DNA from 2 places in the Tardiphaga sp. OK246 genome. Region 2 is predicted to be linked to the other one. Evidence: riboswitches for the same ligand, from Rfam matches in the RefSeq annotation. Region 2 holds a riboswitch; the other holds the start of a gene.
What was found. Region 2 has a riboswitch for cobalamin ahead of CHC01_RS01880 (ribonucleoside-diphosphate reductase subunit alpha). Riboswitches for the same ligand answer to the same signal wherever they lie in the genome.
Positions count from the first base shown of each region.

Region 1 (7,684 bases), on a different contig from region 2:
GCCCGAGCAACTGGCAGTCGGGGCGGCAACACTGTTCGAGGCGGTGCGGCTACTCGACGGACAGAACGACTAGCTGGCGGTGCGTTCGGCCAGCACGCCGTGTTGAACGGAAGCCAGATAATCGCCGACCTGCTCGATGCCCATGGGCTTGGCGAAGAAGTAGCCCTGCATGAAACGGCAGTGCTCCTTGCGCAGGAAGTCGACCTGTTCGCCGCTCTCGACGCCTTCGACGATGCAGTCGTGACCGAGGCCGTTGCACAGTCCGAGCATGGTGCGCAGGATCAGGCGCGCGGCAGAATCCGTCTCGATCTTGCTGATGAAGCTGCGATCGATCTTGACCTTGTCCAGCGGCAATTCGCGGATGCAGCTTAGGCTCGAATAGCCGGTGCCGAAATCGTCCAGCGAGATGCGGGCGCCCAGAGCCTTCAGGGCATTCAGCGCTTCGGTCGCTTGTGCGAGATTGCCCATCACGGCCGTCTCGGTAATCTCGAAGTCGATGCGGCTGGCCTTCACCTTGCTTTGCTGGACAACAGCAATGATCTTGAGGATCGACAGGGGGGAGGCGACGTCGACCGCGGAGAGGTTGAACGAAATCCGGACATGCTCCGGCCATGTCGCTGCACCTTCAAGGGCCTTGCGCAGCAGCAACGGTGTCAACTGGCCGATCATGCCTGAGCGCTCGGCGGCGACAATGAAGCTCATCGGTGGAACATTGCCGAGCTCCGGGCTCTTCCAGCGCGCCAGGGCTTCGAAGCTCGCGGGCTGTTGTGTTTCTGCGTCGATGATCGGCTGGTAGGCGATCCACAATTCCCGTTCGAGGTCGGCACTAGCCAGGGCCCGACTCACAGAGGAGGCCTCGCGGATATCGGCTTCGTGTTCTGCAGAAAACCGGACGGCCTTGCCACGCTTGTGCTGCTTGGCAAAGAACAGCGCATAATCGGCGCGCTCGAACAGATCCTGCGCGGTCTTGGCTGTGTCCGGAAATTCCGCATATCCGATCGAACAGCTGATGCTTACTGTAATGTCATCAATCTCGAACGGGATGTCGAACAGGTTCTCGATGCTCTCTTCCGCTTCAACAATTGCGTCCGGATCGAGCAATTGGTCGCTGAACATGACGAATTCGTCGCCGCCCAGTCTGCCCAGAAACACGTGAGGGGCGAGATGTGCGCGCAGTCTGTCTGCGACTTCGACCAGCAAGCGATCACCCGTGTGGTGCCCATGGATGTCGTTGATCGGCTTGAAGCCATCAAGATCCAGGATGCCGAGTAGCAGGCCGCCGCTACTGTGCTCAGTGTTGACAATGCCGCGCTCAAGCTCGGCAAAGAAGTTCCGGCGATTGGGGAGACCGGTGAGGCTGTCGATATTCGAATTCCGGAAATTCTTGTCGCTCAGCACCTGCAGCTCAGCCTGCTTGATACGCAGCGCCTTCTCCGAATTCACCCGCTTCTCGAAATCGGAGTAATTGCCGAGCAACATGAAGAGAACGGCCCCGATAACCACGACGAAGTTGAAGGCGATGGAGACGAAGACGACATTGTCGCTGGAGCCGAAAAAGAACGCGAAGGGCACGACAACCAGCGCCATCACGATCAGCGCTGCCGCGCGCAGATGCATGAGGCAGAAACCGCAGCCGATCGATGTAACGGCCATAAAGAACGCAACGTGGCTTTTGCTATAGGCGTCGCCATAGGGAAACAGGCTGAGGCTCCAGGCAGTGAACGCGACGCCGAGAATGCCTGCAAAGATGATCGAGCCGGTGAGCTTCTCGACGGCCTGGCTGAGTGACAGCGCCGTGTTCCGCGCTCTCAACCAGCTCAGTATCCGGATCACACAGATTGCATCGAATGCAGCAGGGAGATAGACGGTAAGCAGATGTGGCGCAGTACCATAAAAGGTAATCGCAAGTGCCGTCGTGTTGACGACCACCAGCGCATACATCATCGGCACCTGACGGGTGAAGGCAGCGAGTTTCGCCTCTACCAGTTCGGGGTTTTCGCGCGGCACCCGGAAGATCGTTCCGATCTGTGATGCCGCCATTTCGAAGTAGTTCAGCATCGTACCGTCCTGGACTCTGCACTCGTGAGTTAGATACCTAGCGCAACTTCTTTAAGATTGGCCTGCCTCGGTTGTCTAAAGTTCGCGCGAGTAACCGACTGTTCTGATTGGTGTATTTTCTTCTATTTGCGATGCTGCAGGTGCGAAAAGGTCAGGGGTGGTATTAAGAAACCGACCTTGCATCAGCGACATCGCAGCGGCATGTGGTTGAAGAGGGTCCATTCGCGGTGGGTGAGAGGAAGGACATGACAACAGCGAGCGGGGTTCGAATGATCTATGTGAGTTCGCTCGGAGGCCTTGCTGCTGTGGCAGACTCGCTGCCGTCCTTCGATCTGCTGACCCTTCTTTCGCCCGCCGCGAGCGAGCGCGACTGGAGCGGGTTGGCGCGTGAGCGGCATGTGGAGCTAACCTTTCACGATATCGTCGAAGCAACGTCGGACCTGATCGCGCCCGATGCCGACGTCGTGGATGCCATTCTTCAATTCGGCCGCGGCAGCATCGCTGATCGCCCGATGCTCATTCACTGCTGGGCCGGTATCAGCCGTTCCAGCGCTGCGGCTTACGCCATCGCCTGCGATCGCAATCCTGGCTATGAGGCGGCGATTGCAGATGAGCTACGCAAACGTTCGCCTTATGTGACGCCGAACAAATTGATGGTGCAATTGGCCGACGAACAGCTTGGCCGCGACGGCCGCATGGTCGAAGCCATCGCACGCATCGGCCGCGGTGCGGACGCTTTTGAAGGTGAGGCTTATCGATTGCCGTTGAACTGGCCTATTTGATCAGGGCTGCGACGCCGAGCAGAAAACCGATCTCGAAGAGTTGCTCGACGGCACCGAGCACGTCGCCGGTGTAACCGCCGATCAGTCGACGCGACCAGAGTGCGAGCAGTGCGGCGAGCGCTGCGCCGAGCAGAAGACCCGCAAAAAGCGATGCGACCGAGACGAGCGCAAGCGGGATTGCTGCAAGCACGACCACACCAAGTGCAAACAACGATTCCTCAAATCGCACGGGCGCCTCGGCGTAAGTGACCTTCATCGCACTGGTATCGCCGCTATAGGGCAGGCGGTTCATCACGAAGGCCGGCATGGCGCGTGCTGCGGCGTGGACGGCGATCAGCGCTGCCGCACCTGCCCACAGCGGCAATATGGCGAGCGCCGCAATGCGCAGCGCCGTGCCCAGGCAAAGTGCGAGCGCCCCGTAGGTGCCGATGCGGCTGTCCTTCATGATTGCAAGACGCTTTTCGATCGTCCAGCCTCCGCCGAAACTGTCGGCCGTATCGGCAAGGCCGTCTTCATGCAGCGCGCTGGTCAGAGCGATGCTTGTCGTGATCGCCAGCAGGGCGGAAATCAGCGGTGACCAGAATTCGCCGACAACGAGAAACACGATTGCGGATGCAGCACCGATGCCGGCGCCGACCACCGGAAAATACTTCATTGCACGCGCAAGCCAGTCAGGCCCTTGCGCGTCGACAGTTGCCGGTACCGGCAGCACCGTCAGGAAACGGATCGCATTCAAAAGATGCGGATCCAGCCTCATCTAGATCTTTCCGGCCAGCACGTCGTCGAGGCTCGCAACATCGGTCAGCATGCGCGCAGCGGCACGGACCAACGGCACCGCAAGCAGCGCGCCGGTGCCTTCACCGAGCCGCAAGCCGAGATCAAGTAGCGGCTGGGCATCGAGCGCGTTGAGTACGATGTCGTGGCCGCGTTCAGCCGAACGGTGCGCGAAGACGCAGTAGTCGCGTGCGGCCGGGCACAGACGAACGGCGAGCAATGCCGCGGCGCTGGAGATGAAGCCGTCGATGATCACCGGCCGCCGTTGCGAAGCTGCGCCGAGGATCGCTCCGGCCATGCCCGCGATTTCCAGCCCGCCTAATTGGGCCAGCACATCCAGTGGCGCAGTTGCGTCGCTGCGCGCTGCCGCCTTCGTGATCGCCGCGCGCTTGCGCGCCATGCCGGCATCATCCTGCCCGGCGCCAACGCCGATACAATCATTCAGGGGTGCCGGTGCGAGTCGATGAACCACCAGTGCCGAGGAGGCCGTGTTGCCAATTCCCATCTCGCCGAGCGCGATGATGTCTGCGCCGGCCTTGATCTCACCGACGGCGATTCTGAAGCCGCGCGTCAGCGCATCGGCCGCGTGCTCTGCCGTCATCGCTGGCTCGCGCGCGGCATTCGCCGTACCCATGCGGACCTTTGCATCGATCAGCTTCGGGTGCACCGGCAGCTCGGCGGCGACGCCGATGTCGATCACGCGCACACCGATGTCATTGGCCGCGGCGAAAGCATTGGCCGTGGCGCGGCCGGCCAGATAGGTCATCACCATCGCGACCGTGACCGCCGATGGATATTGCGACACGCCTTCGGCCACCAGTCCGTGATCCCCCGCGAACACCAGCAGCACGGCATTGTCACCGCGCGGTTCGCCTGGATGCCGGATCATGCCGAGTTGCAATGCCAGCTCCTCGATTCGTCCGAGCGATCCCAGCGGCTTGGCCTTGCCGTCGATGGCAGCGCGGATTCCTGCCGCGATCTGCGGGTCAACAGGCGCAATGGCGGGCGGCTGCCACAAGGGCTGGGAATGGGCGGACATAGGGTTCCTTTTCGCGGCCTAACTGACGCAAGACGACCTGCAAGGTCAACAGGTCCGGGCGACAGTCCGTCGGCGCGGTTGACCCCGGCGCACCCGGCAGATAGCGTCTTTTGCGATGGTCCTTCCGCGTGGAAGGTGAATAGGGAAGCCGGTTTGAGGCCGGCGCTGCCCCCGCAACTGTAAGCGACGAGCCCGCGCCGGTGCCACTGGGAATTCTTCAGAATTCTTGGGAAGGCGGCAACAGGCTGTGACTCGCAAGCCAGGAGACCTGCCATCACGAACTGTGCTTTGGTGGCGTCGTCGGGGCGGGGTGCACCGGACGGGAGCGAACTGACGGCCATGCTGTCGGCGCGATCCAACAAAGCTCGTAGGCCCGCGAGGGCATGAACTGAGCATGTAATGGATCACGACAGCGCCGATATCTCTGGCGAACAAATTTCGGTCGAACCGCCGCGCCCCGTGCCGGCGGGTCCCGTTGTCGTGAGCGTGTGCATCAGCTGCAAGGCCGCCGAAACCGGCACGATCGTCGGGCCGGACATGTTCGATGCGGTGAAGGCCGCGCTCGGCGATGGCGATGCCGCCGTGATGGTGCGTCCGGTGCAGTGTCTCAGCGTCTGCAAGCGGCCAGCAACCGTTGCGGTGACGAGCCCTGATGGCTACACGTTCCTGTTCGGCGATCTGCAGACCGATAGCGGCAGCGCGGCGCTGGTGTCTTTCGTGGAGTCCTATCAGAAGGCCGACTACGGCCTGGTGCCATGGCGCGAGCGCGCCGAGGTGCTGCGCAAGGGCATGGTCGCGCGCGTGCCGCCGATGCGTTGGTCGCCTGAAGATGGGCGTGCGCCGAAATGACCGCGGTCTCCACCACGTTGGTGCTGGGCGGTGCGCGGTCCGGCAAGTCAACTTTCGCCGAGAGGCTGGTCGATGGCATCGGCCTGACCAAAGTCTATCTTGCGACTGCAACGGCCGGTGACGACGAGATGCATGCCCGCATCGCGCAGCATCGCAAGCAGCGCGGCGAAGGCTGGATCACCGTGGAAGAGCCGCTGGCGCTGGTCGATGCGCTGACGCGCGAGGCGACGGTCGGCCGCGTCGTGCTGGTGGATTGCCTGACGCTATGGCTGTCGAATCTGATGTTTGCCGAGCGCGATCCGGAGATCGAGGCAAAGCGTCTGGTGCGCTTCCTCGATGTCTCGCGCTATCCGATCGTTTTCGTGTCCAACGAAGTTGGCCTCGGCCTCGTGCCGGAGACACCGCTCGGCCGCGCGTTTCGCGATGCGCAGGGCCGCCTCAACCAGATCATCGCGGCCGCCGTGCCGAATGTTGCTTTCATTGCCGCCGGGCTTCCGCTCTGGCTCAAGCGTTCCCAGGAGAATTGAATGTCCCGCGTTCCCGTCACCGTCCTCACCGGATTTCTCGGCGCCGGCAAGACCACGCTGCTGCGCTCGCTGCTGACCCAGGCCGATGGCCGCCGCATCGCCGTGATCGTCAATGAGTTCGGCGATGCCGGTTTCGATGGCGGTCTGGTCGAGGAATGCGCGGCAAAGGCCTGTGCGCCCGGCGATATCGTCGAGCTTACCAATGGCTGCATCTGCTGCACCGTCGCCGACGACTTCGTGCCGACCATGGATAAGCTGCTGTCGCGCGAGCGTCCACTCGATGCCATCGTCATCGAGACCTCCGGCCTCGCGCTGCCGCAGCCGCTGTTGAAGGCCTTTGCCTGGCCGGCAGTGAAGACTCGCGCCACTGTCGATGGCGTCGTCACTGTCGTCGACGCGCTGGCGCTCTCTGAAGGCCGTGTCACGCTGGACGAAGACGCTGTTGCCGAACAGCGCGCCAAGGACGAAGGCATCGAACACGACGACCCCATCGAGGAAGTGTTCGAGGACCAGCTCGCTTGCGCTGATCTGGTGGTTTTGTCGAAAAGCGATCTCGTCGCTCCAGAAAAGCTCGCCGAGATCGAAGCCAAGCTGAAAGCCGTGTTGCGCCCCGGTGTCAGCATCGTGCGCTCCAAGGGCGATCTCGCGCCATCGGTGCTGATCGGCCTCAATGCCGCCGCCGAGGACGACATGGCTGCCCGCGTCGGTCATCACGGCGAGGAGGAAGAACACGACCATGACGACTTCGACAGCATCGTCGTCAAACCCACCGCTGCTGCGAGCATCGATGCGATGCGCGCACGCATCAGCGACGCGCTCGGCCTCGACGGTGTCCTCCGTGTGAAGGGCCATGCCCGCATCGCCGATAAATCTGCGCCGATCGTCGTGCAGGCCGTTGGCGCTCGCGTTGAACTCGCCTTCGCCCGGCCGGACGTGATGCAGGCCGAGCATCTGGTGGTCATCGGCCTCAAGGGATTCGACGGCGACGCCGTGCGAAAGGCACTCGCCGGGTAACGCAGGTTCACCCGCATGCATCTGAAGCTCGATACCTCCGGCAGCATTGACGACGGCGACGTCGCCCGCGATCTCGGGCAGGACACCGCTGATATCGTCGTGCTGTCTGCGGCAGACAGCGATCTGGCGGCGTTCAATGCGGCGCATGCGACGCTATCGGACGATTTCCCGAGCGTACGGCTCACGAATATGCTGGCGCTCGGCCATCCCGCGTCGGTCGATCTCTATGTCGAACGGACGCTGGCCAAGGCGAAGATCGTCGTGCTGCGCATGCTCGGGGGTATCAGCTATTGGCCCCATGGCGTCGAAAGCCTGCGCAGCGATGCGCTGAGCCGCGGTGCCAAATTCGCCTGCCTGCCCGGCGAGATGGACTGGAATGCCGAGCTGGCCGCGCGCGGCACTGTCAGCAGCGATGAAACGCACGCGCTGTGGCGCTATTGCAGCGAGGGCGGTGTCGACAACGCGCAGCTGGCACTGCGCTATGCCGCACATCTGATCGGCCATGGTGAGGAGCCGCCTGTTGCGCGGCCGATGCCTTCGGCCGGCTTCTGGCCGGGTGAACCGGCGGGGGATAACCGGCCGAATGCGATCGTGATCTTCTACCGCGCGCTGGTGGCCGGCGGCGATACGGCGGCAATCGA
Region 1 is NZ_FZOX01000003.1:709,316-716,999, reverse strand. Features, by position in the region: gene ertE (N-carbamyl-l-glutamate amidohydrolase ErtE) at 1-73, shown strand, start outside; gene CHC01_RS16345 (putative bifunctional diguanylate cyclase/phosphodiesterase) at 70-2,058, opposite strand; gene CHC01_RS16340 (tyrosine phosphatase family protein) at 2,304-2,840, shown strand; gene cobS (adenosylcobinamide-GDP ribazoletransferase) at 2,833-3,597, opposite strand; gene cobT (nicotinate-nucleotide--dimethylbenzimidazole phosphoribosyltransferase) at 3,598-4,653, opposite strand; cobalamin riboswitch at 4,753-4,943, shown strand; gene CHC01_RS16325 (DUF1636 family protein) at 5,053-5,502, shown strand; gene cobU (bifunctional adenosylcobinamide kinase/adenosylcobinamide-phosphate guanylyltransferase) at 5,499-6,029, shown strand; gene cobW (cobalamin biosynthesis protein CobW) at 6,030-7,043, shown strand; gene cobN (cobaltochelatase subunit CobN) at 7,059-7,684, shown strand, end outside.
Region 1: it holds a riboswitch for cobalamin, as region 2 does, so the genes downstream of both, CHC01_RS16325 (DUF1636 family protein) here and CHC01_RS01880 (ribonucleoside-diphosphate reductase subunit alpha) in region 2, are expected to answer to the same signal.

Region 2 (7,684 bases):
GCAATCGCGCCGCGCCCTGCAAAGCTGCCATTCGCCCGTGATTTCCCGCCGCAAGACGACTATCTATTCAGAATGACTTGGGCCTGTCCTCGCCGTCGGAATGAAGCATCACCATGAAGACCGTTGCTCTTGCGATCTTTCCGGGCGTCCAGTCGCTGGACGTAGCCGGTCCGCTTGATGTGTTCATGGAGGCCAATGGCTTCGTTGCACCGGGCGACGGCTACGACATTACACTTGTCGCTGCAGACTGCGCGCCGCTGCGTGCATCGAACGGTTTGCGGATATCCGCCGATCTGGCGTTCAGTGATGCGAACAAGCCCTGGGATCTGGTGCTGGTGGCCGGCGGGCCAGGGCTGCCGACGGCGGAGGCGGATCCGCAGCTCACAGAGTGGCTTGCCAATGCGGCGCTCCAGGCGGGGCGTTATGGTTCGGTGTGCACCGGGGCATTCGCGCTCGGCCATGCAGGCTTGCTCGACGACAAGACGGTGACGACGCACTGGCAGAATGCGCCGCTATTGGCGTTGCGTTTCCCCAAAGCGCATGTGGAGTTCGATCGCATCTATAGCCGCGATGGCGCGCTGGTGACGTCGGCCGGCGTCACCGCAGGGATCGATCTCGGTCTCGCACTGGTCCAGGAAGATCATGGCGCGGATGTTGCGCTGGCCGTAGCCAAGCGTCTGGTTGTGGTGGCGCAGCGCCAGGGTGGCCAGTCGCAATTCAGTCCCTATCTGGTACCGCCGGCCGAGCCGGATTCACCGATTGCGCGAGTCCATGCTCATGTGATGGCCCATCTGCGTGACGCGCACAGCGTGGATGAACTGGCCGATGTGGCGGGCATGAGCGCCCGCACCTTTGCGCGGACATTCAAGCAGGAAACAAAGATGACGCCGGCAGATTTTGTCGAGGGCGCCCGGATCGACACGGCGCGTAACCGTCTCGAAGGCAGCGATCTGCCGCTCAAGGTGGTGGCTTATGAATCCGGTTTCACCACCGCCGAACATATGCGTCAGGTCTTCGTGCGACGGCTGGGTCTGACGCCCAGCCAGTATCGGGCCAGCTTTCGCGCGGTCTGATTCTGCTCAGGCGAGTTGCAGTGAAGAAACCGGATCGCTCGCAGGAAAGCTGTCCATCAGCGCTTCGTTCAGCATCTCGTCGAGTCGGCGCCGGGCGATCTGCTCCGTCGTCTCGAACGCCGTGAGCGCGCCTGCGTGCTCCACGAAAGCGTTGAACTCGGTTCTCTCAGTGCTCGTTGCCAGGTTCCGCATGGCATCCTCCATCGATTGATGTGGCTCTTCTGCGCCTCACGGTCCTTTCGGACAACGAATCGCATCGTGCAGAAACCGCCAACGATCCCGCGGTTTCCGCCACGCAAGCGGTTGTCCACTGAACCAACAGCCCTACCGAATTTGTTGCGTTCGGCTCAATGCCCGCTTGACACTTCGCCGCGGGTCACACCAAATGTAGACGTCACGGTCCGCCCTGTCGCAAGACTTGGTGGCTAAGAGGGAAGCCGGTAAAGACGCTGTTTTGCGTCATATTCCGGCGCTGCCCCCGCAACTGTAAGCAGTGAGTCTGTTTCGATTGAAGTCACTGATGCGCAAGCATCGGGAAGGCTGAAACAGACATTGACCTGCGAGCCAGGAGACCTGCCGCGACACCAGAACGTCCATGGGCGGGGTGTCCCAGCGGTCGCTTGCAGGCAATGCCGGCGGATCTCCGCCGTGTATTTTGCAGCGTCCTTTCGGCCCCAGCCCCCATTGCTTGATGCATCACACGGGGTCTTGCCGATGCCTACTTCATCTTCTGTTTTGTCCAACGGACGCGATGCGGCTCATGCGCCGCTGATTCAACTGTCGCCGGAAACGCTCGCTGCGCCTGCGCGCGAACCCTCGATGCAGATCATCCGGCGCAACGGCACGGTGTCGTCCTTCGACGGCAGCAAGATTTCCGTCGCGATGACCAAAGCCTTTCTGGCCGTCGAGGGCCACACGGCAGCGGCGTCGCGCCGCGTCCATGAGGCGGTGGAACAACTGACCGGCGAAGTCGTGGCTGCATTGACGCGCCGCGTCGGTGAAGGCCGGACCTTCCATATCGAGGACGTCCAGGATCAGGTCGAACTGGCGCTGATGCGCAGCGAGCACCACAAGGTGGCCCGCGCCTATGTGCTGTACCGCGAGGAGCGCGCTCGCACCCGCGCCGAGGAACTGGCCGCCAAGCCCGCGCTGGTTTCCACCGCACCGGTGCTGCACGTCACGCTCGCCAACGGCACGCGCGCCCCGCTCGATTCGGCGCGTCTCGCGCTGATCGTCAACGAGGCCTGCGCCGGCCTTGATGGCGTCGATGCCGCCCCGGTGCTCGAGGAAACCCGCCGCAATCTCTATGACGGCATCACGCTGGATGAACTGGCACTGGCTGGCATCATGGCCGCGCGCACGCTGGTGGAGCAGGAGCCGAACTACACCTTTGTCAGCGCCCGCCTGCTGCTCGATAAACTGCGCACGGAAGTCCTGTCCTTCGTTCATGGCAGCCCGACCCACGCGTCGCAGGCTGACATGACCACGCGCTACGCCGAATATTTCGGCGCCTATATCAAGACCGGCATTGCGGCCGAGCTGCTCGATCCCGAACTCGCGCGCTTCGATCTCAAGCGAATCGCTGCCGCGCTGAGGCCGGAAGGCGATCTCCAGTTCCAGTTCCTGGGCCTGCAAACGCTCTATGACCGCTACTTCCTGCATGTGCAGGGCAATCGCATCGAACTGCCGCAGGCCTTCTTCATGCGCGTTGCCATGGGCCTCGCGCTGCGCGAGATCGACCGCGAAGCCCGCGCGATCGAATTCTACAACCTGCTGTCGTCGTTCGACTTCATGGCCTCGACGCCGACACTGTTCAATTCCGGCACGCTGCGGCCGCAGCTGTCGTCCTGCTTCCTCACGACGGTGGCCGACGATCTCGACGGCATCTTTAAGTCGGTGAAGGACAACGCACTGCTGGCGAAATATTCCGGCGGTCTCGGCAATGACTGGACGCGCGTGCGCGGTCTCGGCGCGCATATCAAGGGTACCAATGGCGAGAGCCAGGGCGTGGTGCCATTCCTGAAGGTCGCCAACGATACGGCCATCGCCGTCAATCAGGGCGGCAAGCGCAAGGGCGCGGTCTGCGCCTATCTCGAGACCTGGCACATCGACATCGAAGAATTCCTCGATCTCCGCAAGAACACCGGCGACGACCGCCGCCGCACGCACGATATGAACACCGCCAACTGGGTGCCAGACCTGTTCATGCAGCGCGTCGAGGCCGATGGCGAATGGACGCTGTTCTCGCCCGACGAAACGCCGGAGCTGCACGACCTCTATGGCAAGCCCTTTGCCGAGCGCTATGCGGCCTATGAGGAGAAGGCTGCGCGCGGCGAGATCCGCGTGTTCAAGAAGGTGCGCGCAACTGACTTGTGGCGCCGCATGCTGACCATGGTGTTCGAGACCGGCCATCCCTGGATCACCTTCAAGGATCCCTGCAATCTGCGCTCGCCGCAGCAGCATGCTGGCGTGATCCATTCATCGAATCTCTGCACGGAGATCACGCTGAATACGTCCGATGATGAGGTCGCGGTCTGCAATCTCGGCTCGGTCAACCTGCTCAATCATATCGGCAAGGATGGTCTCGACCACGCGCAGCTCAAGCGTACCGTGACCACGGCGATGCGGATGCTCGACAATGTCATCGACATCAATTTCTACACCATCCCGGAAGCGCGCCGCTCGAACCTCAAGCATCGTCCGGTGGGTCTGGGTCTGATGGGCTTCCAGGATGCACTGCAGGCGCAGGGTATCGCGATGGCGTCGGATGCGGCCGTGGCGTTTGCCGACACCAGCATGGAAGCGATTGCCTTCCATTCGATCTCGGCATCGGTGGATCTTGCCGCCGAGCGCGGCCGCTATCCGTCCTTCGACGGATCGCTGTGGAGCCGCGGCATCCTGCCGATCGACTCCATCGAGATACTTGCGGAGGCCCGCGGTGGTGTGCAGATGGATCGCTCGACCACGCTCGACTGGAACGGCCTGCGTGACCGCGTGAAGTCCACCGGCATGCGCAATTCCAACGTGATGGCGATCGCGCCGACAGCGACGATCTCCAATATCTGCGGCGTCGCGCAGTCGATCGAGCCGGCCTATCAGAACCTCTATGTCAAATCGAACATGTCAGGCGATTTCACAGTGGTGAATGCCTTCCTTGTGCGCGATCTGAAAAAGAGGGGCCTGTGGGACGAGGTGATGGTCTCGGACCTGAAATATTTCGACGGCAGCGTCGGATCGATCGACCGTGTACCTGACGATCTCAAGGCGCTGTATGCGACCTCGTTCGAGATCGACAGTGCATGGTTGATCGAAGCGGCCTCGCGCCGTCAGAAGTGGATCGATCAGGCGCAGTCGCTCAACCTCTACATCGCCAATCCCTCAGGCAAGAAGCTCGATCAGCTCTATCGCCTGGCCTGGACGCTGGGGTTGAAGACGACCTACTACCTGCGCTCGCGCAGCGCCACGCATGTGGAGAAGTCAACGCTGAAGGGGACCGATGGCAAGCTCAACGCAGTCTCGGCGACGGTCGCGACAGCTAAGACGGCGGGTGCGCCGATCCTGGTTCAGTCCTCCGTCACTGCGCTGGAGTTGAATGTCGCGATGGCATGCTCGATCGACAACCCCGAATGCGAGGCGTGCCAGTAAGGGCAGCGTTCTCTCCGCCGTCATTGCGAGGAGCGCAGCGACGAAGCAATCCAGTTCTTTCCGCGCTCGCGGCCTTCTGGATTGCTTCGCTTCGCTCGCAATGACGACCGATCAAACTCAGCTATTTCCAGGAACACCCCATGCTCGACTGGTCCGATACCTCATCCGCTCCCAAAACCCCCGCCTTCATCCCGATCCCGCAATCTCCGGCCGACGCCACCGGCCTCGGCACCATCGATCGCTCCGGCGGCCGCGTCTCGGTGGACGAGAAGCGCATGATTAACTGCCGCGCCGACGTCAATCAGCTGCTGCCGCTGAAATACAAGTGGGCGTGGGAGAAGTATCTCGCCGGCTGCAACAATCACTGGATGCCGACCGAAGTCTCGATGCAGGCGGACATCGCGCTGTGGAAGTCGCGCGACGGCCTGACCGAAGACGAACGCCGCGCCATCAAGCGCAATCTCGGCTTCTTCGCTGCGTCAGAGAGCCTTGTCGCCAACAATATCGTGCTGGCGATCTATCGCCACCTCACCAATCCGGAATGTCGGCAATATTTGTTGCGGCAGTCGTTCGAGGAGGCGGTGCATACGCACACCTTCCAGTACATCGTCGAGAGTCTCGGCCTCGATGAGGGCGAGCTGTTCAACATGTATCGCGAGGTGCCGTCGATCACCGAGAAGGCCGCCTGGGCGCTCAAGCACACCCAGCATCTCGACGATCCCGACTTCAAGACCGGCACGCCTGAGACCGATCAGGCCTTCATGCGTGACCTCGTGGCGTTCTACGTGATCTTCGAGGGCATGTGGTTCTACACGGGTTTCGCGCAGATCCTGTCGCTCGGCCGCCGCAACAAGATGGTCGGCATCGCCGAACAATATCAATACATCCTGCGCGATGAATCGATTCATCTGAACTTCGGCATCGATGTCATCAACCAGATCAAGATCGAGAATCCGCATCTCTGGACCAAGGCGTTCCAGGAGGAAATCCGCGACATGATCCGCACCGCGGCCGAGCTCGAGGCGGCCTACGGGCGGGACACCATGCCGCGCGGCTTCCTTGGACTGAATGCGGCGCTGTGCGAAACCTATATGCATTTCATTGCCAACCGTCGCTGCGCCCAGATCGGCCTCGCGCCGGTGTTCGTTGAGACGGAAAATCCGTTCCCGTGGATGTCGGAAGCCATGGATCTGAAGAAGGAGAAGAACTTCTTCGAGACCCGGGTGATCGAGTACCAGAATGGCGGCGCGTTGAATTGGGAGTAGTCTTTGGTCTCATATCCGCCGCTGCATGGCGCATATGAATCCGCATCGCTTGACCTGATCGCGTGATGCCCGCAGGCATGATCTCGCCTTTCGGCATCACGCGGATCAGTCGATGCACGCCACCCACATCCCTAAAGCACCAGCCTATTGGTCGAAGGTCGCCATCGTGCCTGGCATCATTGCCATCGGACCGATGCTGCCCGGCACGCTGGCCTTCGGCATGGCGTTCGGTGCGCTGTGTGCGCAGAAGAACCTCACGCTTGCCGAAGTCGAAGTGATGATGGCGACGGTCTATGGCGGCTTGTCACAGTTTGTTGCGGTGCAGTCATGGCCTGATGTTTTGACGCCGGGCGCGATCGCGACGCTGGCGCTGCTGACGCTTACGGTGAACATCCGCTTCTTCCTGATGAGCGCGACACTGCGCCCGTGGTTCGGCACGTTGCCCGCATGGCAGGCCTATCCGTCGATGCTGCTCGTGACCGACGGCGGCTGGCTCGCCGCGATGCGCTATCGCGATCATGGCGGGGCCGATGCGTCGTTCTATCTCGGCGGTGGCATCGTGCTGTATTTCACCTGGCTGTTCTCGGCCATCCCGGGCTTCCTGCTGGCCGAACAACTCACTGACCCGAGAAAGTATGGTGTCGATCTGGTGATGCCGGCCTTCTATGCCGCGATGCTGGTGCCCGCATGGAAGGGCCCCCGCCGTGCCATCCCTTGGGTCGTGTCGGGCGTCGTTGCCCTCGCGGTGCATTGGTTGGTGCCGGGCTGGTGGTTCATCATCGCCGGCGCGCTATCGGGAGCGATCAGTGCCGGGCTCATGGACGAACCCGAACCGCAACATCCGGCGGGCGTGTCCGCATGACGGAATTTTTGCGCAGCGATGTGATGGTCGCTTTTGCTGTCATGACGGCGGTCACAGTGGCCTCGCGCCTCGGAGGCTACTGGCTGATGGGCTACGTCAATGTCACGCCGCGGGTTCGCCGGATGCTCGACGCATTGCCGGGCTCGATCATCGTCGCCGCCGCGCTGCCCGTGGCCGTCAATGGCGGGCCGGTGGTGGTTTTCGCAATTCTGGCTGCGATGGCCGTGACCATCATCCGCCGCAACGACTTCATTGCTGTCATCACCGGCATGGCGGTAGCCGCGGCCGCCCGGGCGCTCGGTTTTGGCGGCTAGATCTACCCGAAAAGTTGAATCCCGCTATGCGCAAAACACCTTGTCAACGAGTCTGAACTAGTGTTCAGTTCTTATCGCGAGCACCTCGAAGTTCGCTCAAAACCTTGAAGTTACGCACCTTATTTGTGACAGCCGTCAGGTTGGCCAAGGGGTGCCGGGGATGAGACGCTCATGGTTTACCGACGGACCCATCAAGTCGTGAAGCGGCTTGCGGCGCGGCGCAGCGCCATTCTGGCGGCGGCACGCGAAACCTGTGCCGAAGGTGGCATGGCGGCGGTTCAGATTGCGCCGGTTGCGGTTCGCGCCAATGTCGCGGCGGGCACGGTTTATCGGTATTTCCCGTCTAAGGCCGACCTGATTTCCGAACTCATCGCTGACGTCTCGCGCGACGAACTCGCCGCGATCCGCCGGGCTGCGGATGCCGCGCCGGGTCCGTCATCGGCGCTCGCCGCTGCGGTGACCACGGTCGCCGTGCACGTCGTTTCTCACCGCAAATTGTCGTGGGGCATCCTGGCCGAACCGGTC
Region 2 is NZ_FZOX01000001.1:383,005-390,688, reverse strand. Features, by position in the region: gene CHC01_RS01890 (GlxA family transcriptional regulator) at 114-1,073, shown strand; gene CHC01_RS01885 (hypothetical protein) at 1,080-1,265, opposite strand; cobalamin riboswitch at 1,454-1,668, shown strand; gene CHC01_RS01880 (ribonucleoside-diphosphate reductase subunit alpha) at 1,788-4,718, shown strand; gene CHC01_RS01875 (ribonucleotide-diphosphate reductase subunit beta) at 4,859-5,983, shown strand; gene CHC01_RS01870 (AzlC family ABC transporter permease) at 6,096-6,845, shown strand; gene CHC01_RS01865 (AzlD family protein) at 6,842-7,159, shown strand; gene CHC01_RS01860 (TetR/AcrR family transcriptional regulator) at 7,331-7,684, shown strand, end outside.